3 regions of the Paenibacillus sp. 79R4 genome follow, and region 2 is predicted to be linked to each of the others. Evidence: riboswitches for the same ligand, from Rfam matches in the RefSeq annotation. Region 2 holds a riboswitch; each other region holds the start of a gene.
The links. A riboswitch is a leader RNA that binds a small molecule or an ion and turns the genes downstream of it on or off. The one in region 2 is predicted to bind cyclic di-AMP.
Positions count from the first base shown of each region.

Region 1: another riboswitch for cyclic di-AMP. It lies ahead of DMN77_RS22010 (C40 family peptidase); the one in region 2 lies ahead of DMN77_RS14510 (TrkH family potassium uptake protein).
Region 3: another riboswitch for cyclic di-AMP. It lies ahead of DMN77_RS21400 (3D domain-containing protein); the one in region 2 lies ahead of DMN77_RS14510 (TrkH family potassium uptake protein).

Region 1 is NZ_QJOT01000023.1:13,640-21,150, forward strand. Features, by position in the region: gene motB (flagellar motor protein MotB) at 1-718, opposite strand, end outside; gene motA (flagellar motor stator protein MotA) at 702-1,505, opposite strand; gene DMN77_RS21985 (hypothetical protein) at 1,695-1,988, shown strand; gene DMN77_RS21990 (4a-hydroxytetrahydrobiopterin dehydratase) at 2,152-2,451, shown strand; gene DMN77_RS21995 (c-type cytochrome) at 2,564-2,920, opposite strand; gene DMN77_RS22000 (GNAT family N-acetyltransferase) at 3,056-3,580, opposite strand; gene DMN77_RS22005 (C40 family peptidase) at 3,821-4,291, opposite strand; cyclic di-AMP (ydaO/yuaA leader) riboswitch at 4,295-4,430, opposite strand; gene DMN77_RS22010 (C40 family peptidase) at 4,673-5,164, opposite strand; cyclic di-AMP (ydaO/yuaA leader) riboswitch at 5,168-5,303, opposite strand; gene DMN77_RS22015 (hypothetical protein) at 5,524-6,357, opposite strand; gene DMN77_RS22020 (M1 family metallopeptidase) at 6,460-7,511, opposite strand, start outside.
Region 2 is NZ_QJOT01000009.1:98,947-106,457, reverse strand. Features, by position in the region: gene DMN77_RS14530 (succinate dehydrogenase cytochrome b558 subunit) at 1-237, opposite strand, end outside; gene DMN77_RS14525 (LysR family transcriptional regulator) at 512-1,414, shown strand; gene DMN77_RS14520 (cation:proton antiporter) at 1,442-2,686, opposite strand; gene DMN77_RS14515 (potassium channel family protein) at 2,711-3,382, opposite strand; gene DMN77_RS14510 (TrkH family potassium uptake protein) at 3,397-4,731, opposite strand; cyclic di-AMP (ydaO/yuaA leader) riboswitch at 4,807-4,963, opposite strand; gene DMN77_RS14505 (CPBP family intramembrane glutamic endopeptidase) at 5,315-7,033, shown strand; gene uvrC (excinuclease ABC subunit UvrC) at 6,999-7,511, opposite strand, start outside.
Region 3 is NZ_QJOT01000021.1:33,684-41,194, forward strand. Features, by position in the region: gene lpdD (prenylated flavin chaperone LpdD) at 1-25, opposite strand, end outside; gene DMN77_RS21385 (dihydroorotate dehydrogenase) at 60-992, opposite strand; gene DMN77_RS21390 (dihydroorotate dehydrogenase electron transfer subunit) at 989-1,684, opposite strand; gene DMN77_RS21395 (polysaccharide deacetylase family protein) at 2,097-2,906, shown strand; gene DMN77_RS21400 (3D domain-containing protein) at 2,975-3,664, opposite strand; cyclic di-AMP (ydaO/yuaA leader) riboswitch at 3,669-3,881, opposite strand; gene DMN77_RS21405 (VOC family protein) at 4,139-4,522, shown strand; gene DMN77_RS21410 (amino acid ABC transporter ATP-binding protein) at 4,620-5,342, opposite strand; gene DMN77_RS21415 (amino acid ABC transporter permease) at 5,329-5,991, opposite strand; gene DMN77_RS21420 (transporter substrate-binding domain-containing protein) at 6,095-6,913, opposite strand.

The DNA.
Region 1 (7,511 bases), on a different contig from region 2:
TCTGTGCTCTGCCGACTGCTGAGTCGTTGGTGGATACCGGATGATACTCGCCGTATCCAATCGCACTGAACTTCTGTGGATCAAGCTGTGTATTCAGCATCAATATCTTCATAAAATTCAATGCCCGGGCGGAGCTAAGATCCCAGTTTGAAGGGAATTCTTTATTGGATATCGGTACATTGTCAGTATGACCGGAGACGATAACCTCATAGTCCGGGAACTGCTCTAGCATGTCCGAGATGGCTTTGGCCAGCTTACGGGCATCCGGCTTCACCTCGGCTTCTCCTGAAGGGAACAGCGCTTTGTCGCTGATCGTAATCATCAGCTGGGACTGATTGAGCTTCGTATCAAGATCATTGGTCAGCCCATTCTGCTTAATATAGTTATCCAATTGTTTCTTAAGCCCTTCCAGGTTTTCCTGCTCCCTACGCTTAAGCTCGTTTACACTCGCTTTTACTTCGTCCGGCTTAGGCTGTGCTTTGAAGGATTGCATGTCGTTACTATTGAATGAGCTCTGATCCAGAATCCCCGATCCGCCGCTGAGCACGTTGTTAAAGGCATCGCTGACCGCTTTGAATTTCTCCGCGTTCACGGAGCTCATTCCGAACAGGACGATGAACATGGCAAGCAGAAGGGTCATAAGGTCAGAATAAGGGAGCAGCCAGCTCTCGTCTGCATGCTCTTCATGCTCTTGATTGCGTTTATTCCGTTTGCGCACCTTCACCCGCCCCCTTTTCTAGGATTTGAGCGCGTTCGGCAGGGGTTAAGAATACAGCAAGCTTTTGTTGAATTGCGATTGTAGACACCCCGGATTGAATGGATAACAGGCCTTCTACCATCATGAGTCGAATCTCTATTTCTTTCTTTGAGAGACGTTTAAGTTTATTGGCAATGGGATGCCACAGTACGTAACCGGTGAAAATACCGAACACGGTTGCGATAAATGCACCTGAGATCGCATGGGAGAGAACATCGACATCGCTCATATCTGACAATGCTGCAATCAGACCGACAACGGCACCGAGTACACCGAGCGTAGGAGCATACATTCCGGCTTGTGAGAAGATCTGCGCCCCTGCCTTGTGTCTTTCTTCCGTAGCGGCGATGTCCTCTGTCAGGACATCCTGTACAAATTCCTGATCATTGCCGTCAATGATCATCCGCATTCCGTTCCGCAAGAAATCGTCATTAATTTCTTCTACCTTGGCTTCCAGAGCGAGCAGCCCTTCACGGCGGGTAATTGTGGCCCACTCCGCAAACAGCGCAATCAGTTCACCCTTCGTAATAATTTTTGGCTTGACGACCGTCATTTTGAGCAATTTCGGAAATTTCTTCAGCTCAGATAGCGGGAACGCCATGAATAGAGTCGCAGCGGTACCCACGAAGATAATGACAAAGGCCGCGGGGTTGGAGACCAAGCTTTCGATCGGCGCACCTTTTAGGAACATTCCCCAAATGAGTGCTACGAGTCCAAGAATAAGTCCAATAATCGTTGAGATTTCCATTGCACACCTCGTCCTTGAGATAATTATTCCATAATTCTGCCACCCGCATCCTTGCAGAACGGCATTTCTGATTTTATGGAAATGGCTTATCTTTTTTATCGACAGAATTCCCTTTTTTTTTAAGGGCGATTTTCCGGTATAATGGGACTACGATTGAATATTCGTTAGAGTGAAGGGAGAAGAATCATCGTGGGCGTAAAGCATGGCAGAGATTATGAATATATTTTGGCAGATCTCACGAAGGCGGTAGGCCAGATATCTGATAGCTATATTTTCTTTGAGATGGAGGCTTCTGAATGGGAGATCCTCTCGAAGGAGGAGAAGCTGGAGGTCCAGGAGGCGCTGGCCGAGGACTTGTTCTTTGCGTTAGGCACGGAGCCGGTTATTTCCGTTGGCAGCGCAGTAGTGATTTATGATGCGGACAACCATCGCATCAATTTCCTAATCGGAGAGGATGAACTGGATTTCGTTGCATTGATTTAATATTTATTCCCTTATTTTGTTTATACAGTAAACGCTATGGTAATATATTGGATAGCATGATCGTTGAATAGAAGAATATAATGAATTAATATCTCATGTACGGTTCAGATGCAAGAATGATATGGGGATATTTTTTGAGAACGAACGGGAGGTAGAAATAAAAATGCCGTTTACACCGCAGGAAATAGAAGCGCATTTAGAGAGACTGGAAGGATGGGAGCTAGAGGAAGGACGATGGATCGTTCGCAAATATACCTTCTCTAATTATATGAAGGGAATCGCTTTTGTCGATGAGGTTGCAGCCATATCAGAGGCGTTCAATCATCACCCTTTTATAACCATTGACCATAAAACAGTGACGCTTCGGCTGACATCATGGGAGGAAGGCGGTATAACGGCCGTTGATATTAAGGAAGCACAGCAGTACAACGAGGCTTTCGAGAAGGCGCGTTCTGTAGGCTGATGCATCGATAGGCTTCTACCCCGGCTGGAAGTGGAACTCAATGTTATACAGCCGGCTCGTATAGAAGAACGCCCACCAGGGATCCCCTTGGCGGGCGTTCTTTGTGCTGCGATTATTTTTGCTCCGCAAGCCAGAGGGCTACGTTCGCAATTTCTTCGTCCTTCAGCCTATCCTTAAAGGTCGGCATTTGTCCTTTGCCTTTCTTGATGATGCCGTAGAGCTGATCCGCTGTTAATTGAGCTCCGATTTTCTGCAAATTCGGACCAACTTGACCTTGCAGTTGATCGCCATGGCAACTGATACAGTTTGCCTTGATCGTAGCATCGGCCTGATCAACATTGAGAGTAATTTCAGGCATGGTTGGCTTGGCCTCTTTGGCCACTTCCTCTTTACCAGGTAAGGTGAAAATTAACACGATGGCCATAATGAATGCCACGCCGAGTAATCCGCTCATGATCCATTTCTGCACACGAATCGCCCCTTTTATGTAAGCTATCCATTCCATTATACCGGAACATTGCAGTGGATCATAGCGTTTGTGACAAAAAAAGTAATGATAATTTAGTGTTTTCTTGAAAATATATGCAAATCATCACAGACAACATTAAAGTTCAATATGACCAGACTCTCCCTCTTTAGGGAATCCGCGAAATACCATACAATAGTATGGTTTGGAAATGCCGCCGGGCGTCATCTTCTCATATAGATCAGTAATCACGAAGCCCGATTTCTGGTAGGCTCGGATCGCTCTTTTGTTCCAGGTCAGAACCTCAAGATCCACCTCATTATCAGGCTTACGACGCAGCGCTTCCTCCACGATCGCGATGACAAATGATTTACCGTAACCATGGCCGCATAAATCAGGTCTCATCCCGACCCCAATACGGGTTACTCCTTTGAGGGGAAAGTATTGGGCAAAGCCCGCGAGCCCGCCGTTTTCATCCAATAGGGAGGCGTATTGTTCGGCCCGTAGTGCAGGATTGCCGAATTCTACATCGAGCGCCTTCATCTGCTCCCAAGGGAGCCAGCTATATACGTCATAGGGAGAATCGTAGCGCCAGGTGCAGATGTCTGCGCCATGGTCTTCTTCCATAGGTACAATAAGAAATTTCGGAATATACTTTTCCATATTTACGCCTCCTTGCTTATTGCATGATACGATGCTAGATACCTTTTTAAACTCACTCTAACGGGAATTCTATTCCTTGTAAAGGTGTTAGTGCGATTTTAGAATATTTTGCTTGCACGATGCGCTACAGGATCGGAGATAAAAAAATGCAATTGATTCCGGGCGTGGAATCAATTGCATTATATAGTTATAAATGATGATAAATGAATGAATGAAAGTTAAATGGTTGAACGCTGAAGATTAGGCTTGGGCATACAGAGAATAAGTATATTGGCTAAGGATACGCTTGGCGCCTACATAACGCGTTTTGTAGTAGCTATTGCTCAAGCTGTCGATCCGAACGCCTTTAGAGGAGGAAGAATGTGCAAATTCTCCATTACCCACATAAATGCCTACATGGGAGACGCCTTTACCCGTCGTATTGAAGAAGACGAGATCGCCAGGCTTCAGCTGGCTCTTGCTTACTGCAGTGCCTTGCTTGAACTGATCTGTTGATACGCGAGGTAGGGTTACGCCCATTTTCTGATATACGTATTTGGTGAAGCCTGAGCAGTCAAAGCCGCTGCTGGCGCTAATTCCACCAAGTCTGTAAGGTGTACCGTATACCGAGTCAACAACATTAGTAAGAGTGGTACTCGCAAAAGCATTGCCGCTTTGCATGGTGAAGAAGATGGCTAGGCTTGCAGCGGCTGCGATGATTGTTTTTCTCAAGATGTAAGCTCCTTCCAAGGCCTGCGAGGTTAGCTTGCGGATTCGGTTGAAGGTTCCCTATGGCGGCAGGATTGCGGCCAATTCACCCTAAATGGTTCTCCCGTTTCCCGGGTGCTGGGGAATTCGGCTGTTCTTAGTTGATGCACCCAAAAGTTACGATAGTTACAACAAAGATTACAAACTTGTTACTATTACATTGGTCATTTTACCAAACCCGCCCAGGTTTGACAAGCTTGTCGATAGATTTGATCTGCAAGTCGGTGTTTCTATCCAGGCAGATAGGCATAAAGGGCCAGAAGCGGGGAAAAAGCAGGCCCTTAGACAAATAAAAAACCCACGGTTATGATTCCAAATGAATCTCCGTGGGTTTAAAATTCGTTATTATTCTACATCATCGTGGTCTGTAACTTCTCCAGTAACATCTTCGTACTTATCAGAACTCATAACGCGCTTAGCTCCAACATAACGATCTACATAATATTTCTCGCTCAATTTGCTGATTACAACGCCCTTGGAAGAGGATGCATGAGCAAATTTGCCTTCACCTACATAAATACCTACATGGGATATGCCTTTGCCTGAAGTGTTAAAGAACACCAGGTCGCCAGCGATTAGTTCATCCTTGGATACGGATTCGCCCATTTTATATTGCGATCCCGATTGGTGAGGAAGCTTGACCCCGATCTTGGAGAATACATACATCGTGAACCCTGAGCAGTCAAACCCGGAAGTCGTTGTCCCACCGGATACATATTTCGTTCCTAACGCTCCATCAATAGCAGAGTCTAATTTGGAATCAGCGAAAGCGCTACCAGTTCCGATGGAGAAAAGCAATGTAACACCAAGAGCTAATGTAGTTAACTGTTTCTTCAAGAAAAATACTCCTTCCGATTGCCTACGAGGTTAGCTTAAGGATTCGGTTGAAGGTTCCCTATGATCCCTCTCTAGCGAGATCAATTCACCCAAAGTGGTTCCCCCGTTCCCCGTGGAGGGAATTCGGCCATGATTTCGTAAATAATTGTTATAATTACACTCGCAATTGCTATTACTTGACTTATTATGACAAGAATGATTACAAAACTGTTACTGAATTTCTGCTGTTGTTATTGTAACAAAGAGAAGTATATTTTGGCAATGCCTAATTCACAAGATTCAGAGACAAAAACAAAGAACAAGACCTCCGATTCTGGCGGAGGCCTTGTGGTATAAGGGATTATAATGGTAAAAATAATTTAACTTTTCTGTGACTTCATTTCCCATAGTTGATATTGAGAGGTTACCTCCCAAACTCGGAACAAACTTCGTATGAAAGGATAGCTTTGCTGCAGAATAAGAGCGAGTATTCCGGTCCAAATCCACGATACTGAACCAAAGATGAAGAACAGGATCAGGGCAAAAATGCCGAGTAAGAGAGAGATGCCCGCTCCAGGAAGCACATATCGAACACCTATCAGAATAGAACCCCATAGCCCCTTTTTGAAAAGATAGCCAAATTGTGCGAACAGCAAGCATTGGTCAATAAGCCAGCAATAGATCAACCAAGCGAGCAGAACGGCCGACATCTTCAGCATGGGAGCAATCTGTACCGAGCCTGAGCGAAGCAGGTCTGGCAGAATTCCCTGGACGTGAGGGAGAATCCATAATAGCGGCAGACTGATTAATATAAGCTCAATAAATAGGAACAAGAATACCGGCTTTCCAAACTCCTTCATGCCGCGGAATAGCGGAAGTCCGCTCTTTCGCTCCTCCTTGGGCATTAAGCCATACAGGACTCCCGCCTGGAGCAGAGGCGTCACTAGTAGTCGGATGAGAGCCATACCGAGCAGCAACCCCAGATAGAGACGGATGTCGGGGCTATGCTTGAGCTCGTATTGGCCTTCCAGGAGGAATAGAGCCTGGCTGAGCATGTTGGGCGGGGGATCTGGGTATCTAACCAGGACCTCCGTAACTACTGAATTGACGAGCCTGTATAAAAATAGTCCCCATAGCAGCTGATATAGAAACAGGATGATAATAGAGGGAAGCTGGTTTTTTATAAGACTCCATCCACTACGTATATAGATCATACTTTTCCCCCTCAAAGTTTTGTTAAGGTATGCCTCCGTAGAATAAGCCGCGGACAAAAACTTGCTACGGAAGCATATACAGCATTTATAAAGGTTGGGTACCTACCATAATAACGAGCCGAGTACGGTTTCCAGCAATTTGACAATCGTTAAGGTGGAGCGGGTTCCCACAGGCTCCTGAATCTCCGCCTTCAGGTAGTTGTTAATGTGTTTATTCTCAAGAACGAGCGCATAATCAGGATCGATTTGTACCCAATCCACAGGCTCTTTGTATTGAACCTTGATCTGGAGGGTGTCGTTATCCACTTTCCAAGTCTTGCGCAGAGTATGTCCATCCTTGAACGAGAGCAATATGGTTACCTCTGGATAGTCGGCGCCCTTACGGCTTATATCAATGATGGACTCATAGATCGATCCGTTGCCGCTGCTTGAATCGGAGGGATGAATTTGAATTCGATCCACTGAAAAATCAGCCATTTTGTCGCTATATACGTATTGGTTGAAGTAATCCTTCCACGATCGGCCCGTGATTTGCTCGACGGTCCGCTGGAAATCTTTTGTTGTCGGATGCTTGAAGCGGTATTTTAGGCTGTAGCTGGACATAATTCGCTTCATCGTCTTGGCGCCTACTTGCTTCTCAATATCAAGCAGGACCAGCTTTCCTCTATAATAAGCATTCTGTGCGTATACATCGCTATCCCCATATTTCCAGGCATTCTGGGTTAGGGAAGCTGGAGAAGTGATGATGGCGGATTGGACCGGAAGCGGAAGGTTAGTAGCGAATTCTTGCTCCATCAGCTTATCCTCGGCATAGGAGGCGAATCCTTCATCCAGCCAGGCCTCTTCGAACTCATTACTTGCGATCATTCCGTAGAAATACTGGTGAGCGATCTCATGGATAACGGTACGTTCCAGCTCATTGTAATCCGGGGAATCGCTCTTTGCTCCGAAGGAGGTGACCAGCGTTGGATACTCCATGCCCCCCGCGCCGTTTGCCTCGGCAGGCGGGACTACAATCGATAACGTAGAGTATGGGTATCGTCCATACCACTTGCTGAAGTTGGCTAAGGCTACCTTGGCGGCATAGAAATAACGCTCCTTCAAATCCTTATGGGCAGGATCAAGATATAGCTTAATCCTTACGCCAGGAATCG
Region 2 (7,511 bases):
CGCCTGAAAAGCGATGTATATGCCGTAAACCCCGTGGTACAGCAGCGGCAAATAAATGCCCACAATCTCCAGTACCAGGATCAGCGGCAGACTGTTCAAGAATGCCACACTGTCCTTAAAGCCCTGGCTCCCCCCCTCAACCGCAGAGAAGTTCGTCAGCATGTGCTCCAGAAGGAAAAAACCTAGCGGAATAATGCCCAGAAGCGAATGCAGTTTCCTGGAATAAAACCCTTTCATAAGTTCGTGTACCCCTTTCTTGTCTCCATCGTCCTTTTAAATACTCATACATTAAAATTCGACAGCAGTCTACGAAATAAATCGTATATGAAAAATCGCACAAACCGCCATCTAAGTACTTTGTTACAAAAGTAACATGTGAACAACTTGTGTCACTTTCATGTTACTCCTTTTTAGCTTATAATGGAATTGCAATATAATTATTAACTGTTATAACTATTACGCATAAGAGAATATATCTGTGGAAATCGATTGAATAAAGAGGAGGATCGAATTGCTGGAAGAATTGATTGTCTTTACTACCGTTGTAGAACAGTCTAGCTTAAATAAAGCTTCGAAGCTGCTTAATTTGTCTCAGCCTGCCTTATCGAGGAAAATTGCCAAGCTGGAGGAAGAATGGGGAATCGCCCTGTTCCACCGCAACGGCAAGAAGCTGGAGTTGACCCGGGTTGGTCATGAGGCCTATCTATATGCCATGGAGCAGCAGCAGCGCCATCAGAACTTTCTGCAGTCCGTCTCACGCTTCAAAGCAGCCAATCGCAGCATCGTAACCCTTGGCGCCAGCCTCACAACATTGCAGACAACATTGCCTCCTCTTGTCACCGCTCTGATGAACAACTACCCGGACATGGAGGTCAAGCTGCTTACTGGCAAAACCCATGAAATTGTCTCCTACGTTAGGGAGAAAAAAGTCGATATCGGCGTCATCGCCTCCTCCATCAGCGAGTCCGGCTTAAAATGCATTCCGCTCTTCCAGGATCATCTTGAACTGGTCGTCCCGCGCGGACACGAGCTTGCGGATGGCGGTCCTGTGACGATGGGCGATCTGAACGACCGCTCGATGATCATCTTCTCCAAAGGCACCTGGTATCGCAAGCTGATTGATGAGATGTTCGTACGTTATGGCATTATCCCTGATGTCAGGATGGAGATCGATTCCTTTGAAGCGATCGTGCGTCTTCTGCCCACTTGTAAATTCGCCACGCTGCTTCCAAAATCCTATTTGCGCAAGCAACTTCTAAGGGATAATGATCTCGTCACCTTGCCGATGAAGGAGCTGGAGCAGACACGCCGGGAGACTTGTCTGATCTATGGCAGCAAGACCAATCTAAGCAGTGAAATCAAAGAATGGGTAAACGACATCCGCAGCCATTTGATTCAGGTTCTTACTATCTAATATGTATAAAAAAGCAGCGCGCCTGTCTTACAGGCGCGCCGCTTCCTTGCTTACTTCAAGCCCCAGCTTCCGGGCTACCCAACCTGTCGTGCTGGCTTGTACGATAATCGTCAGCATAATAGCCATAAAGGCGATCGCTGAAATCATCTGGGCATTGGCGACGCCCATCCCTACAATCATGCCGGATAACGCCGCGGGAATAACTCCCGTCTCCCGCACCCAGCACATGAAGAGCAGTTCCTGCCAGGTCCACTTCGCTTTACGGTCTGGCCATGCGCAGATCAACACCGTTACAGGCCGGGCCACGAACATCAATATTAAGACAGCAGCCAGACTTTGCCAGAAGTAATGCCCCAGCGTCGTGAAATTCACTTGACTGCCTAGAAGGATAAAAATTAGCATGCGCATCATTAAAGTAATGTTGTCGGAGACGGCTCCGATCTCTGAGCGCTTTTCCTCCATATTCAGATTGAATATGTCCGCGTTCCCCCATATAACTCCAGCTACGAAAGTAGCCATAAATCCGCTGAAACCCAGCAAATCCGCAATCAGATAGCTGGCCAATGCACACACGATCATAACGAGGGTCGTATATTCACTTAGAATCCCGCGCTTAATATGTCCGGTAAAATACGACAGACAACCGGCTATAACAAGTCCGACAGCAATGCCGCCAAAGGCTGTCTTTACGAAATCCCAGCCCATGATCCCGATGTTCAGCTCTCTTCCGCTGGCAACTGCCGCCAGGAAGGCAAAGGTTAGAATCGAGCCGGTAGCATCATTGAAAGCTGATTCGCTTTCCACTGTCTCCCGAACCCGCTTCTTGATGTTCACCTGCCTGAACACCGGAATGATGGATGCCGGGTCCGTTGAAGCGATCACCGCACCGGCCAGGAACGAGAACACCCAACTGACCCCAAATAAATAATGAACCCCTACACCAACTACGCCCATCGTAATTAGCACTCCCAATACACTTAACAGCGAGAGGCTGATCCAAATCTCCTTGAGCCCGCTAAGCCTTAAGTTGCGTCCCCCATCAAACAGAATCAGGACCGAGCCAACGGTCAGAATGATCTGATTGATCAGCGAGCCGCTCGCTTCATGAATCCAGCCGAGCCCCGGGCCCAGCAGCATCCCTGTTGCAATATAGACTGCTACATCCGGGAGCTTAAGAATGGAAGCAATTTTCCCCGAGATCATACCCACGGTAATAACAAATAAAATCAAAATAAGTAAGTGCCTGATGGCCTCGGTAGCTGCAGATTCCATCTGTGATCACATCCCAGGGATAGATTAGGAAATATTCTCGTTGACCATCATCTCGAACTCTTCAACATTTTCATTGGAGCCGATAATGACCATGATATCTCCGGTTTTCAATTGATCCATCGCTGTCGGGGCAACGATAACGCCATTCTCGCGATGAATAGCCACAATCGTGCAGCCAAAGCGCGCTCGCGGATGAAGCTCCCCTACATTTTTACCGTTAAGGCATTCCGGAACGTTCATCTCCACGATGCTGTAATTTTTGGATAGCTGGATATAATCCAGCAGATTGGGCGTCACCAATTGGTGAGCTACCCGAATGCCCATATCCCGCTCCGGCGAAATAACCCGATCCACGCCCAACTTCTCCAGTGCCCTGCCATGCAGTACTGAGATCGCCTTGGCTACTACCATCGGCAAGCCGAGATCTTTAAGCAAAATCGCCGCTAATATGCTCATCTGAATATCATTGCCGATCGCGACGATCCCGCAGTCAAAGTTACGCACTCCCAGCGATTTGAGCACCTCTTCATCCGTTGCGTCAGCCACAACGGCATGAGTCAGCTTATCGCTCCATTCATTTACAATTTCCTCATCCCGGTCGATTCCCAGTACCTCATAACCGAGATCCATCAGTTCCAGTGCCAAACTAGATCCGAAACGCCCCAGTCCGATCACTACAAACTGCTGTGTTTTCATGCTTAACCTTCCCCTTATCCAATAATAATTTTACCTTCCGGATGTCTATATAATTCTTTGCCCTTCTTCGGCCCAAGCGCATAAGCCATCGTCAATGGCCCAAGCCGTCCGGCAAACATCGTGAAGCTGATAATAAATTTACCTATCACTGTTAATTTACCCGTTAATCCTACGGTCAAGCCAACCGTGCCAAAAGCCGAAGTCGTCTCGAACAGGATGCTCAGGAAGCTTGCACTCTCGGTCGTCGATAGCACCATCGATACCGCGATGACAAGAAACAAGGATAACATCGTCAGCGTAACTGCTTTGAAGATACGGTCCTGAGTCAGACGATAGCGGAACAGCACTAGATCAGACCGGCCGCGAATCATCGAGATGACAGCGCCGACCAGAATCATGAAGGTCGTTGTCTTAATCCCGCCCCCGGTAGAGCTCGGGGAAGCACCGATAAACATAAGGATAACCATAAAGAATTGAGTTGCCTGTCTTAGCAAGCCCAGGTCGACCGTATTTGCCCCTGCCGTCCGCGGCGATACCGACTGGAAGAAGGAAGCCCATATCTTCTCTCCCCAGCTAAGGCTTGAGAAGGTGCCCGGATTTGTAAATTCAAATACGTAAATCACCAAGGCCCCGATCAATATAAGCGAAGCCGTCATCGTCAATACCACTTTGGAATGAAGCGATAGCTTCCGGTGCTTCCGGAAGTCAACGAGATCCGACAACACGATGAATCCAAGGCCACCGGATACGATCAGGAACATCGTAACCAGGTTAACAATCGGATCGCCTACGTAGCGAGTAAGGCTCTGATAGTGGCCAAACAAGTCAAAACCGGCATTATTAAACATGGACACTCCATGGAAGATTCCAAAATATAGCGCGCGTCCAAACGGCATATCAAAGGACCAGCGAATCGTATAGATTAACGCCGCGCTGCTCTCAATGACCAGGGAATAGATCAGAACCTTGCGAATCAAGCGGACGATCCCTTCCATCGTGTTCTGGTTCATCGCCTCTTGCAGCAAAAGACGATCCTTGAGCGATATTCTACGCTTGAATACGAGCGAGAATAGGGTAGCCACGGTCATGAAACCGAGACCGCCGGTCTGAATCAGCAGCATAATCACGACCTGACCGAACGTAGAATAATATGTCCCGGTATCCACGACGATTAATCCAGTTACACAGGTTGCTGAAGTTGCGGTAAACAGCGCATCAACGAAAGGTAAAGATTCCCCTGTTGTACTTGAGATCGGCAGCATTAACAGCAGCGCTCCGACGAGGATAATGGCTGCAAAGCCCAATACTAAAATCTGCGGCGGGGAAAACCTGAACCATTTTACCCACATGTTCAACTGCAACTTGATCACTCCATCCTTTTTGTAGCAAAGAAAAAAAGCACTGGAAATCCAATGCTTTTTGATTGGTCCCTGCTCAAAGACCTACGAGGTTAGCTGACGGATTCGGACATGAACGGTTGCCCTATTCGCTTGGATCCTTGGAATATCCAGGAATTCAGCGAAACTCACCCCTAAAAATCGGTTCCCCCGTTTTCGTAAAGAAATTCGGCCATTTATATATTTTATTATTTCATTGTTTTCATTTCATTTTCGTCAAATGGATTATAAGCCTTATCGGCGTGTAATAACAAAGTTTCTTTTGGATTAAATAACTCGAAAAAGGCCTAAAAGGAGTGAAACTATGATTATGATACTCCATTATCTGAGCCGTGCGAGACCTTACCAGAGATATTGCAGATTCTCGTGAACTAAAGCCCGATTGGCAAATTTAAGGTTTCCTATGTTATCTTTAATTGACGTGTTTTCTGAGAATTACGCTTTATGTCACACCCACTTCTCTCGCCCGGTTATGACAAGCGGACTCATTGAACAATTTCTTGTTATAGAAAAAAGTGTTAAAGGAGCTGTAAACATGCAAACTTCCAAGAACTCACCTGGGATCTTGCTCAAACCTAAAGCACTCTGGATACTTGCTGCAATTGGATTGGTCCTCTTCATCGTCCTGCAGCTTTGGCTGCCTTCTGTGAACGAGCCGGAGCAGCAATTAAGCAAGACCATCAGCAAAGAACAAGCCAGGCAAGCCGCTGCTTCATTCGCTCAGACGGAGCTTGGCATCAACGGTAATTTCCAGAACGCTCACGTTACATACGATACAAAACCTGAACTGTTTGGTTATTTGACGAAGGAAAATTTAATCCGCCAATATTCTAAATCCTACGGCAAACAATTTCCTTATGACGTTTTCCATGTTGCCTTTACGGACCCGGACGACATCTTAAGCCTGTTGAGCATTGATGTCAATATGCAGGAGGGGAACGTCGTCGCCTTTGAGAAGGTCATCTCGACAAGCAATGCCACCAAGCAGACTTTACTCGACTACGGTCGCGAGAATACACGATCCCTGGTGGCCCGGGAAGGCGATATCAACCTGGCTGATAAAGAGCAGCTGGTCCGACCTTACCTGAAGGCTTTAGGAGTGAGTGAAGCCGATCTGGAGCTGGCTACCGCTGAAGGGCAATATGGGCTGCTGTATGGATTGCCAAATTACGAGATCGGACAGTCGCGGGCCCAGATCCAATTCTATTTTGAATACGGCACAGTAGCTTCCATGGAGACGAAGTTCACCGTTCCGAATTCCTACAACGAGTATCTCAGTAGTCAAAAGACGCTCGCCTACATCCTTACCTTTGCAGGTTATGGGCTGCTGACCTTCGTTCTGGCTGTTCTGGCCATCGTATACAGCATAGTGACAAGAGCTTACACCTCTTTTAAGCGGGGTCTCTTTTTGGCTTCTCTTTATTTTGTCCTAAGTATGGTCGGAGCAATCAACATGCTGCCCTATTTACAAAAGGATAGCCTGAGCAACTCCATACTTATTTTCAGCTTCGTGATCCAGGGTGTAGTTACTCTCCTGCTGTCCGGCTCTATCTATGTATCGCTAGTGGGTGGCGATGCGCTCTGGAGACAGAAGGGGCGGAATCTCTGGCCAAGGGCCAAAGAACCCGGTTATGGACGCCACGTGCTGACAGCGATGACGAACGGGTATGCCTGGGCGCTGATTTTGCTCGGGGTACAGTCCATTATTTTCCTGGCTCTCGAAAATACGATTCACACCTGGTCGACGACAGATGCCTCCCAATCCACCTACAACATGCTTCTGCCGCTGCTATTCCCGCTGCTGGCCTGGGTAGCAGGTATCGGAGAGGAGGCCGTATACCGACTATTCGGAATCGCTATGCTGAAGAAGATGTTCCGCAGCACATTTGTAGCCAGCTTGATTACTTCACTGATCTGGGCTTTCGGCCATACCCTGTATCCGATATATCCGGTCATTTCGCGGCCTATTGAGCTCATGTTCATCGGCTTGCTGTTCAGCTTCGTGTTTCTGCGCTACGGATTTATTACCGCTGTCTTCTCCCACGTCATCTTTGATACGATACTGATGTCAATCAGTCTGATGGTCATGGGCGGAGGATTGAATATAGCCGCCGGGTTATTCTATCTGGTACTGCCAGCCATTGTCGGTTATCTGATCTACCGCTTCAATCCAGCGCATAAGGAACGTCCGCTTGGGCCAATAAAAAAAGAGGAGCCGTTTATTCCGACTCCTCATCCCGAAGCGAATCCATAATAGTTTGTGCGAGTTTATCTCCAATAGAAAGAGGCCGAAAATCTTCGATCGAGGCCTCTTTTATTTTTTTCAGCGATCCGAAATGCTTCAGCAACTGCTTGCGCCGCTTCTCGCCTACACCGGGAATCGCGTCTAGCTGAGATACGACCATCGATTTGGCCCGCTGCTCGCGGTGGAAAGAAATCGCGAAGCGGTGCACCTCATCCTGAATGCGCTGAAGCAAATAGAACTCCTGGCTATCCCGAGCCAGATTCACCGGTTCCGGCGGATCGCCGATCATAAGCTGGGCCGTCTTATGCTTCGTATCCTTCACGAGACCGCAGACGGGAATGAACAGTCCCAACTCATTCTCCAGCACATCCTTGGCCGCAGCCATCTGCCCCTTGCCGCCGTCCATAACGATTAGATCAGGAAGCGGCAGATTCTCTTTGAGCACGCGCTCATATCTGCGCCGCACCACCTCACGCATCGTCTCCAC
Region 3 (7,511 bases), on a different contig from region 2:
GCAATTTAATATCCTCAAACGCCATTCTTCCTGCCTCCTCTGAACATCCTCTCCTAATTCTATAGGATGCCGCGGATTTCGTCCAAGGTAGAAATGTTCTCGGCGATCATAAATTGCTCCACTTGATCAAGCAAGTCCACTCCGGCCCGCAAATTCATAAAATTATAGGTTCCAACCTGCGTGATTGCTGCCCCGGCCATAATAAATTCGATAATATCGGTTCCGCTGCAAATCCCGCCCATTCCCATCACCGGAATCGATACAGCCTTGCTTACCTGATGCACCATGCGCAGTGCGATCGGCTTGATCGCAGGGCCGGATAAGCCGGCATAGAGATTGTTAAACACGCTGCGGCGTTTGTATATATCGATCTTCATCGCCGAGAAAGTATTTATGAGGGATACGCCATCGGCCCCTTCCTGCTCACACATGACGGCCATGCCTACAATGTCCTCCGCATTCGGAGACAATTTGATGACAAGCGGCAGCGACGTCGCAGCACGTACCTTCCTGACGACCTCCCGTGCCGTCTCCGTCTGGATGCCATAGGCCATCCCGCCCGCTTTGACATTGGGACAGGAAATATTGAGTTCAATCATGTCGACAGCCGGATTACCCGCAAGCGCCCTTCGCTTGGCATCCGCTTCGATTCGTTCAGCTCCCTCCACATAGTCCTCCATCGTATTCCCGCCCAGATTCACAATGCGAATCAGATCCAGCTGCTCCCAGCGCGGACACTCCTCGCTTAGGAAAGCTTCGACTCCCGGATTCTCCAGGCCAACGCTGTTCAACAACCCGGATGGCGTCTCATAGACTCTTATGCCGTCATTGCCTGCCTTCGGGTGAAGGGTCAGCCCTTTGCCGGAAATTCCCGCAAGGCGATTCAGCTCATAGAGCGCTCCATATTCCTGTCCAAATCCGAAGGTTCCGGAGGCCATAACGAGCGGATTCTTAAACGTCAGCTTGCCGAAAGAACATGATAAATCGATCATTCGAATACAACCTCCTCTGCCGGAAATACAGGACCATCCGTACAAGCCTTCTTCCGTTTGTCTTTACATTTTACACTGCATACCAGACAGGCCCCAATCCCGCAAGCCATCCGGTTCTCTAGTGAGACATATACCTTGGCTCGTCCGGATGAAGCTTGTTGCTTGCGCTGCACAGCGTGCAGCATCGGATGGGGTCCGCAGGCTATGATCGTATCATAGTGCTCAAAATCGAGATCGTCGAGAATCACGCCACCCACATTGACATGTATCTGTCCAGCGGAAGCTGCACGGAATTCTTCTACCATGTAAGACTCGCGGCTAAAGCCGAGATACACGTCGGCATTCGGAACCTGGCGCAGGGCATAATAAAACGGGGCAATCCCGATTCCCCCGCCAACAAATGCCGTCTTGCCTTCCGGAGCTTCAAATCCATTTCCAAACGGACCTTCCAGCCTCACATGATCCCCTTGCTTCAAATTTGAGAATAGTCTCGTTCCCTCTCCAACGACTAAATACAGAAATTCGATCCGTCCAGGCGTAATATCGAAAATACTCAGCGGCCTGGACAGCAGCGGATAATGGTCCCATGCGCGTATCATGTAAAACTGGCCCATCTTCCCGACGAATTGACCGGCAACGGCCAGACGAAATACTCCTGGTGCTACTTCCTCATTGGATATGACTTCCGTCAAATTGTTCAGTCCCCTTTCTTATTGAGGTTGTTCAAAAAGCCCACTTCCGATCCGAAAAGCCAACGAAGCCATGTGGCCTGCGAAAGCCTCTCAGTTGTTCACGACCAACTTCCTGCGCCCCTCTTCTCAGTTCCTATGCTCATCCAACAGAAGCGTTTGGAAAAATATCGGAAACATGAGCTCCGGTACTGCAAAACTGGCCTTTTTGAGCACACTATAGACGCCTGCTTGATTTTATACACTTCATTTAAAGATGCAATTTTTCTCGCCTACCAGTCTGTGATAAACATCACTCCAAAACGATTTAGCCCTGAGTAAAACGCTTACCTTGAAAATTAACCATTTCCTCATATTTTTCAATGAATATGGGCATACCAGAACATGACATTTATTTTGGAGAAGAGGTAATGCTATGTCCACAAAACTCAAACACTGGATGATCGTCTGCACCATCCTGCTCATGTTGTTCCCAAGCTCTGGGAGCATTGAAGCCAAACGGTCGTCACCGGGTGCACCAGGTACGGAGGACACGGCACCTACATCCACTGAGAGCAGTGAAAAGCCGCTTAATCTAGCCGAGCTGCAGCGCAAATATTCCGAGACCTTTGTATTCCGCGGTCCTCGGGTGAAGCAGGTCGCACTTACTTTCGACGATGTGCCAGACCCCCGATTCACGCCGCAAGTGTTGAAAATACTGAAGCGTGAAGGTGTCAAAGCCACCTTTTTCGTCGTAGGCAGCCGGGCCAAGAAACATCCTGATCTCGTTCGGCAAATCCACCGTGATGGCCATATCATCGGCAACCATTCCTATACTCACAATCAATTCAAGAAGCATTCGATGCAGGAGTTCCAGTCCGAAATACTGCGGACCGAAAAGGTGATTCAAAATATCGTCGGTTATCGCCCGAAGCTGATTCGGCCTCCATACGGTGATATTAATGAAGCTCAGGTTCGTTGGGCGAAGCGGCATAGCTACAGAGTCGTAAACTGGAACGTCGATTCTCTGGATTGGAAGGGGCTCGACAAGGACAAGGTCAAGCAGAACGTGCTTGAAACGGTTGGTCCCGGATCGATCGTTCTCCAGCATGCCGGAGGCGGCTCGGGCTCTAACCTGAACGGTACGATCGAGGCGCTGCCCGAGATTATCGAACAATTGAAATCCAAAGGCTATCAATTCGTTAATGTGGCCGATATGCTCCAAACCAAGAAAAATAAATTGTAATAAATAGGGCCGTACCGGAACAGCTTCTGTCCGGTACGGCCCTATAAAATCGATGAATCTATAATCTGCTATTTCAATACAAACAACTTAACATCCTGATAACCAAACTGGTTCACAAAGGAAGTACTGCCCGGGATGAAAATATCGATCCGGTTGCCCTTGATCGCTCCACCGATATCTGTCGCTGTCGCTACAAAAGCTTTCTTAGGCAGGCCTTCATGATCATGTCCGGTTACGAGCACCTTGGTGCCCAGAGGAATCACTTTCGGGTCCACTGCAATCGTTCCTAGTTTGAGCGGGTTGCCATAATAATCTACCGCGCCATATCCGCCATTTTCACTTGGAGCTGAAGAATACGCCGTCGCTTTGGCGCTGATCGTCTTGGAGTAATTAAAGCTCTTGCCCCAAGCTTCAACCACCTTTTGATCTGCAAGTACGCTTAGCGTAGGCAGCAGAATGGCGCTGTCCGCAGATGAAGCCTTCATTTCCGGAGCAGACATCGTATTGCTCTTGTTATCAGGAATTGTGATGCTAAGACCTTCGTATATATTGGTTGCCTGGATGGTCGGATTAGCGGTCATCAGCTTGTCCATCGGCACTCCATACTGCTTCGAAAGTGTATAGAATGTATCTCCTTCCTTCGCTGTATGTAACGAGTCGGCCAGCGCAGGAACGGATTGGATCGCTCCAAATAATCCAGCGGTAATCAATGCTGTCTTCATCATGCGCTTGAATGTCCATGTATGTTGTTTCTTCATGTTGTCCTCCTTTGATTTCGCCTGCGGAGTTAGTTGTCGGATTCGGGAAAAGGAAGCTTCCCTACGCGAGAATAGTAACAAATGATAGATTCATTTTTTGTTACTTTATCCGCGCTTCACCCCAAGATAGCCAATCTGTAAATGATTCCATTTCAAATCGGCCTTTCGTTAAATCGTCCCCCGCACTTGTCCTAGTAAGTTTCGGCTCATTGAATATATCACAACTTTGTAACCAATAGCTCATGTAATTGTTACCATTTGCGCACAAAGCCTGATATAACAAGGTATTTTTAATCTTAATTAATGACAAATACAGTTATATGTTTACTATATAAGCGCAACTCAACATGAGAAATGTGGACTGGAAAAGCCGGACTTGCTCTTTCTTTGGTTCGACCTCTATAGTAGTAAAGAACGGATAGGATGGTATTCCGCATAGCGAAAATATTGGGTTGGAGGGGTGAAGCATTGGGCTTGCTGCATCATATCGAGATTTACGTATCAAACCTTAAACGTTCGGCAGAATTCTGGGGATGGTTTCTGTCAGAGCTTGGTTATGCGCCGTTTCAGGAATGGGAAGAAGGCCGGAGCTGGAAATTAGGAGACACTTATCTAGTGTTTGTTCAAGCCAAAGAGAAATACCTGGACGTTCCCTACAATCGATGTCGTGTGGGGCTGAACCATTTGGCATTCCATGCGAATTCACGGCAACAAGTGGATGAGCTGACTGTCAAGATTCGGTCCAGAGGATTAAACGTGCTTTATCAGGATAGGCATCCTTTCGCCGGCGGAGAAGACTATTATGCCTTGTTTTTCGAAGACCCTGATCGAATAAAAGTCGAGTTGGTAGCACCTTGAGCATCCCTGTTCGCGATACTAGCAAAAAGGGCGATCCCCAAGTAGTATTTACTACCGGGATCGCCCCTTCCATTCCTCGCGCAAATATATCGCTCGGTTAGAGTACTTTGCTCAGGAACTCCTTCGTCCGCTGCTCCTTAGGCGCACCAAATACTTGCTGTGGCGAGCCTTGCTCCAAAACCTGGCCTTGATCCATAAAGATGATGCGATCGCCGACCTCTCGGGCAAAGCCCATTTCATGCGTAACGATGACCATCGTCATTCCTTTGTCGGCCAGCTTCTTCATAACATCAAGCACTTCTCCGACCATCTCGGGGTCAAGCGCGGAGGTCGGTTCATCAAACAGCATTACATGCGGCTCCATCGCCAGCGCTCTGGCAATGGCAATCCGCTGCTTCTGCCCACCGGACAATTGTGAGGGATAGGCATCCCGCTTATCCTGCAAACCGACAGTTTGCAGCAGATTCATCGCTACGGCCTCTGCTTTGTTCTTGTCCATCTTCTTCACGCGTATAGGCGCAAGGGTGATGTTATCGAGCACCGTCTTGTGCGGAAACAGATTGAACTGCTGGAACACCATCCCCATCTTCTGACGAGTCAAGTTAATGTTGTGCCCTCGTACGGTAATCGATTCGCCTTCGAACAGAATCTCGCCTTCAGATGGAGTCTCCAGCATGTTAAGACAGCGCAGGAACGTGCTCTTCCCCGATCCGCTCGGACCGATTACAACGACAACCTCCCCTTGCGAGACCTCAAGGTCTATCCCCTTCAAAATATGGAGATGACCGAATTTTTTATGCAAATTTTTAACGGTTATCACTGGCCTTCAACTTCCTTTCGAACACACCCAAAACCCGAGATAGTGTGAATGTCAGAATAAAATAAATTACTGCAACGATCAGATACGGTGTCATCCCGTTATACGTGATGCCAACGACAGAGCCGGATTGGAAGATCAGCTCGGTCACACCGATAATGGAGACGATAGAGGACTCTTTAATAATCGTTATGAATTCATTGCCGATGGCCGGAAGCACTGATTTAATCGCCTGCGGAATGATGATGAAGCGCAGCGACATTCCCTGCGACATCCCGAGTGAACGCGCCGCTTCCCCTTGTCCGCGATCCACGCCTTGAATACCTGCGCGAAAGATTTCCGCCAAATAAGCCGAGCTATTGATGGACAAAGTAATCGCACCCGATTGAATCGGAGTAAAGTTAACGCCGAATAATTGCGAGAAGCCATAATGAATAATCAACAGCTGTACCATCATCGGCGTTCCGCGCAGGAACTCCACCCAAGCATGGCCGATGAAACGGACGATTTTTAAGGGCGACATCCGCACCAAAGCAACCACAAGCCCGAGAATAAAACCGCAGATAACACCGATCGCAGCCAATAAGAGCGTATACTGCACACCGGTGAAGAAGTAATCGCGGTAATCCCAAAACATCGTAAAAAACTTCATAACCAGACCATTCCTCCCAAATTCATCAGAAAACTTGCTAAAAAGCAGAAAATAGCGAAGCTTCTCCGCTATTTTCTAGAGCAATTCCTTAAAAATCCAATGTTTATTTCACAGCCAATTCGCTGGCTGCTTGAATATACTTCTCTAGGCTTCCATCTTCCATCAGGCGTGTCAAGGTAGCGTTGACCTTATCAAGAATCTCGCTATTGCCCTTCTTCACAGCGACAATATATCCGTCATCCTCAGCCTCCGGCTGAGCCTCTGCAATGGTCAGACCCTCGATATTGCTTATATACGCCTCTGCTACTGGACCTTCGATGATAGCTACGTCTACACGGCCTGTTTTTAGCTGCATCATAATATCTTGAGTTTTCGCCAGGGAAGTGATCTTGGCATCCTGGACCGTCTTGGCAATATCCTCCTGGATCGAACCCTTTTGAACGCCAATCTTCTTGCCAACCAGCGCATCCATCGTCTTGTAGCTGCCTTCTTCACCGGTACGAGTGACAACAGCCTGCATTGCCGTAAAATAAATCTTAGACATATCTACTTCCTTCTGACGCTCAGGTGTTGGACTTAAACCGGAAATGGCAAAATCAATCCGGCCGCTGTTCAACTCATTCATTAGCGAATCGAATTGCAGATCCTTGATTTGCAGCTCAGCGCCCAGATCCTTGGCAATTTCCTTGGCGATTTCAATGTCAAAGCCGACGATTTCATCCTGTCCTTGATCATTTTTAATATGGAACTCATATGGAGCAAAGTCTGCGCTGGTGCCAAGCGTGATGACCTTTTTGTCTGAATTCCCGCCATCGCTTCCTGCTCCTTGCGCGCTCCCATCATTATTTTTATTTTGTCCGCATGCGGCAAGCAAGCTGGTTACCATCAATAGAGCTATAACTAATGTTCCCCACTTTTTCATTTCTCTCTCTCCTGTCATTTGCTTTCTTTAATCTATAATCACTTGGCCAATTATAAAACAAAATGCATATATATGCAAAGGTAAAATATGATACTTCATCATTTATTCACAGATTTTTATCCAAGTATTGAGGGTTAATTAAGCTGTGGTTAATTAAACGAAGCTGATAAGTTAACAATATCACAGCAATCCATCTTAACGGAAATTGGTTCCGCTATTTTGGCGAATTCGACGTTTCCGTAATTGTAACGGAAATCTGATCCTCTATTTGGGGATCATCTACCTATATTCTGCTGAAAAACTTCAATTTAAGGGACTCCATTTCCGTTAGAATTCAAAAATGGCTCTTTCAAGCCAAATAGCGGCACTGATTTCCGTTAGATCTTTCTGGGCCAAAAACCGCTCACCTTCACCAACGGCTCAGCGTATCGAACATACGGATTAGTCTAGCCGGTATAGTTAGTGGCGGCGTATTGTTGGGGGAATGGGGGAATTCGTGCTGTTGGGGCTACTACATTCTAAAATGACGATTTTGAAGTGCAGAAAATTACATTCACGCGCTGTGTCGCGTTAAAACGTTAGTGAATATTTATGAGAT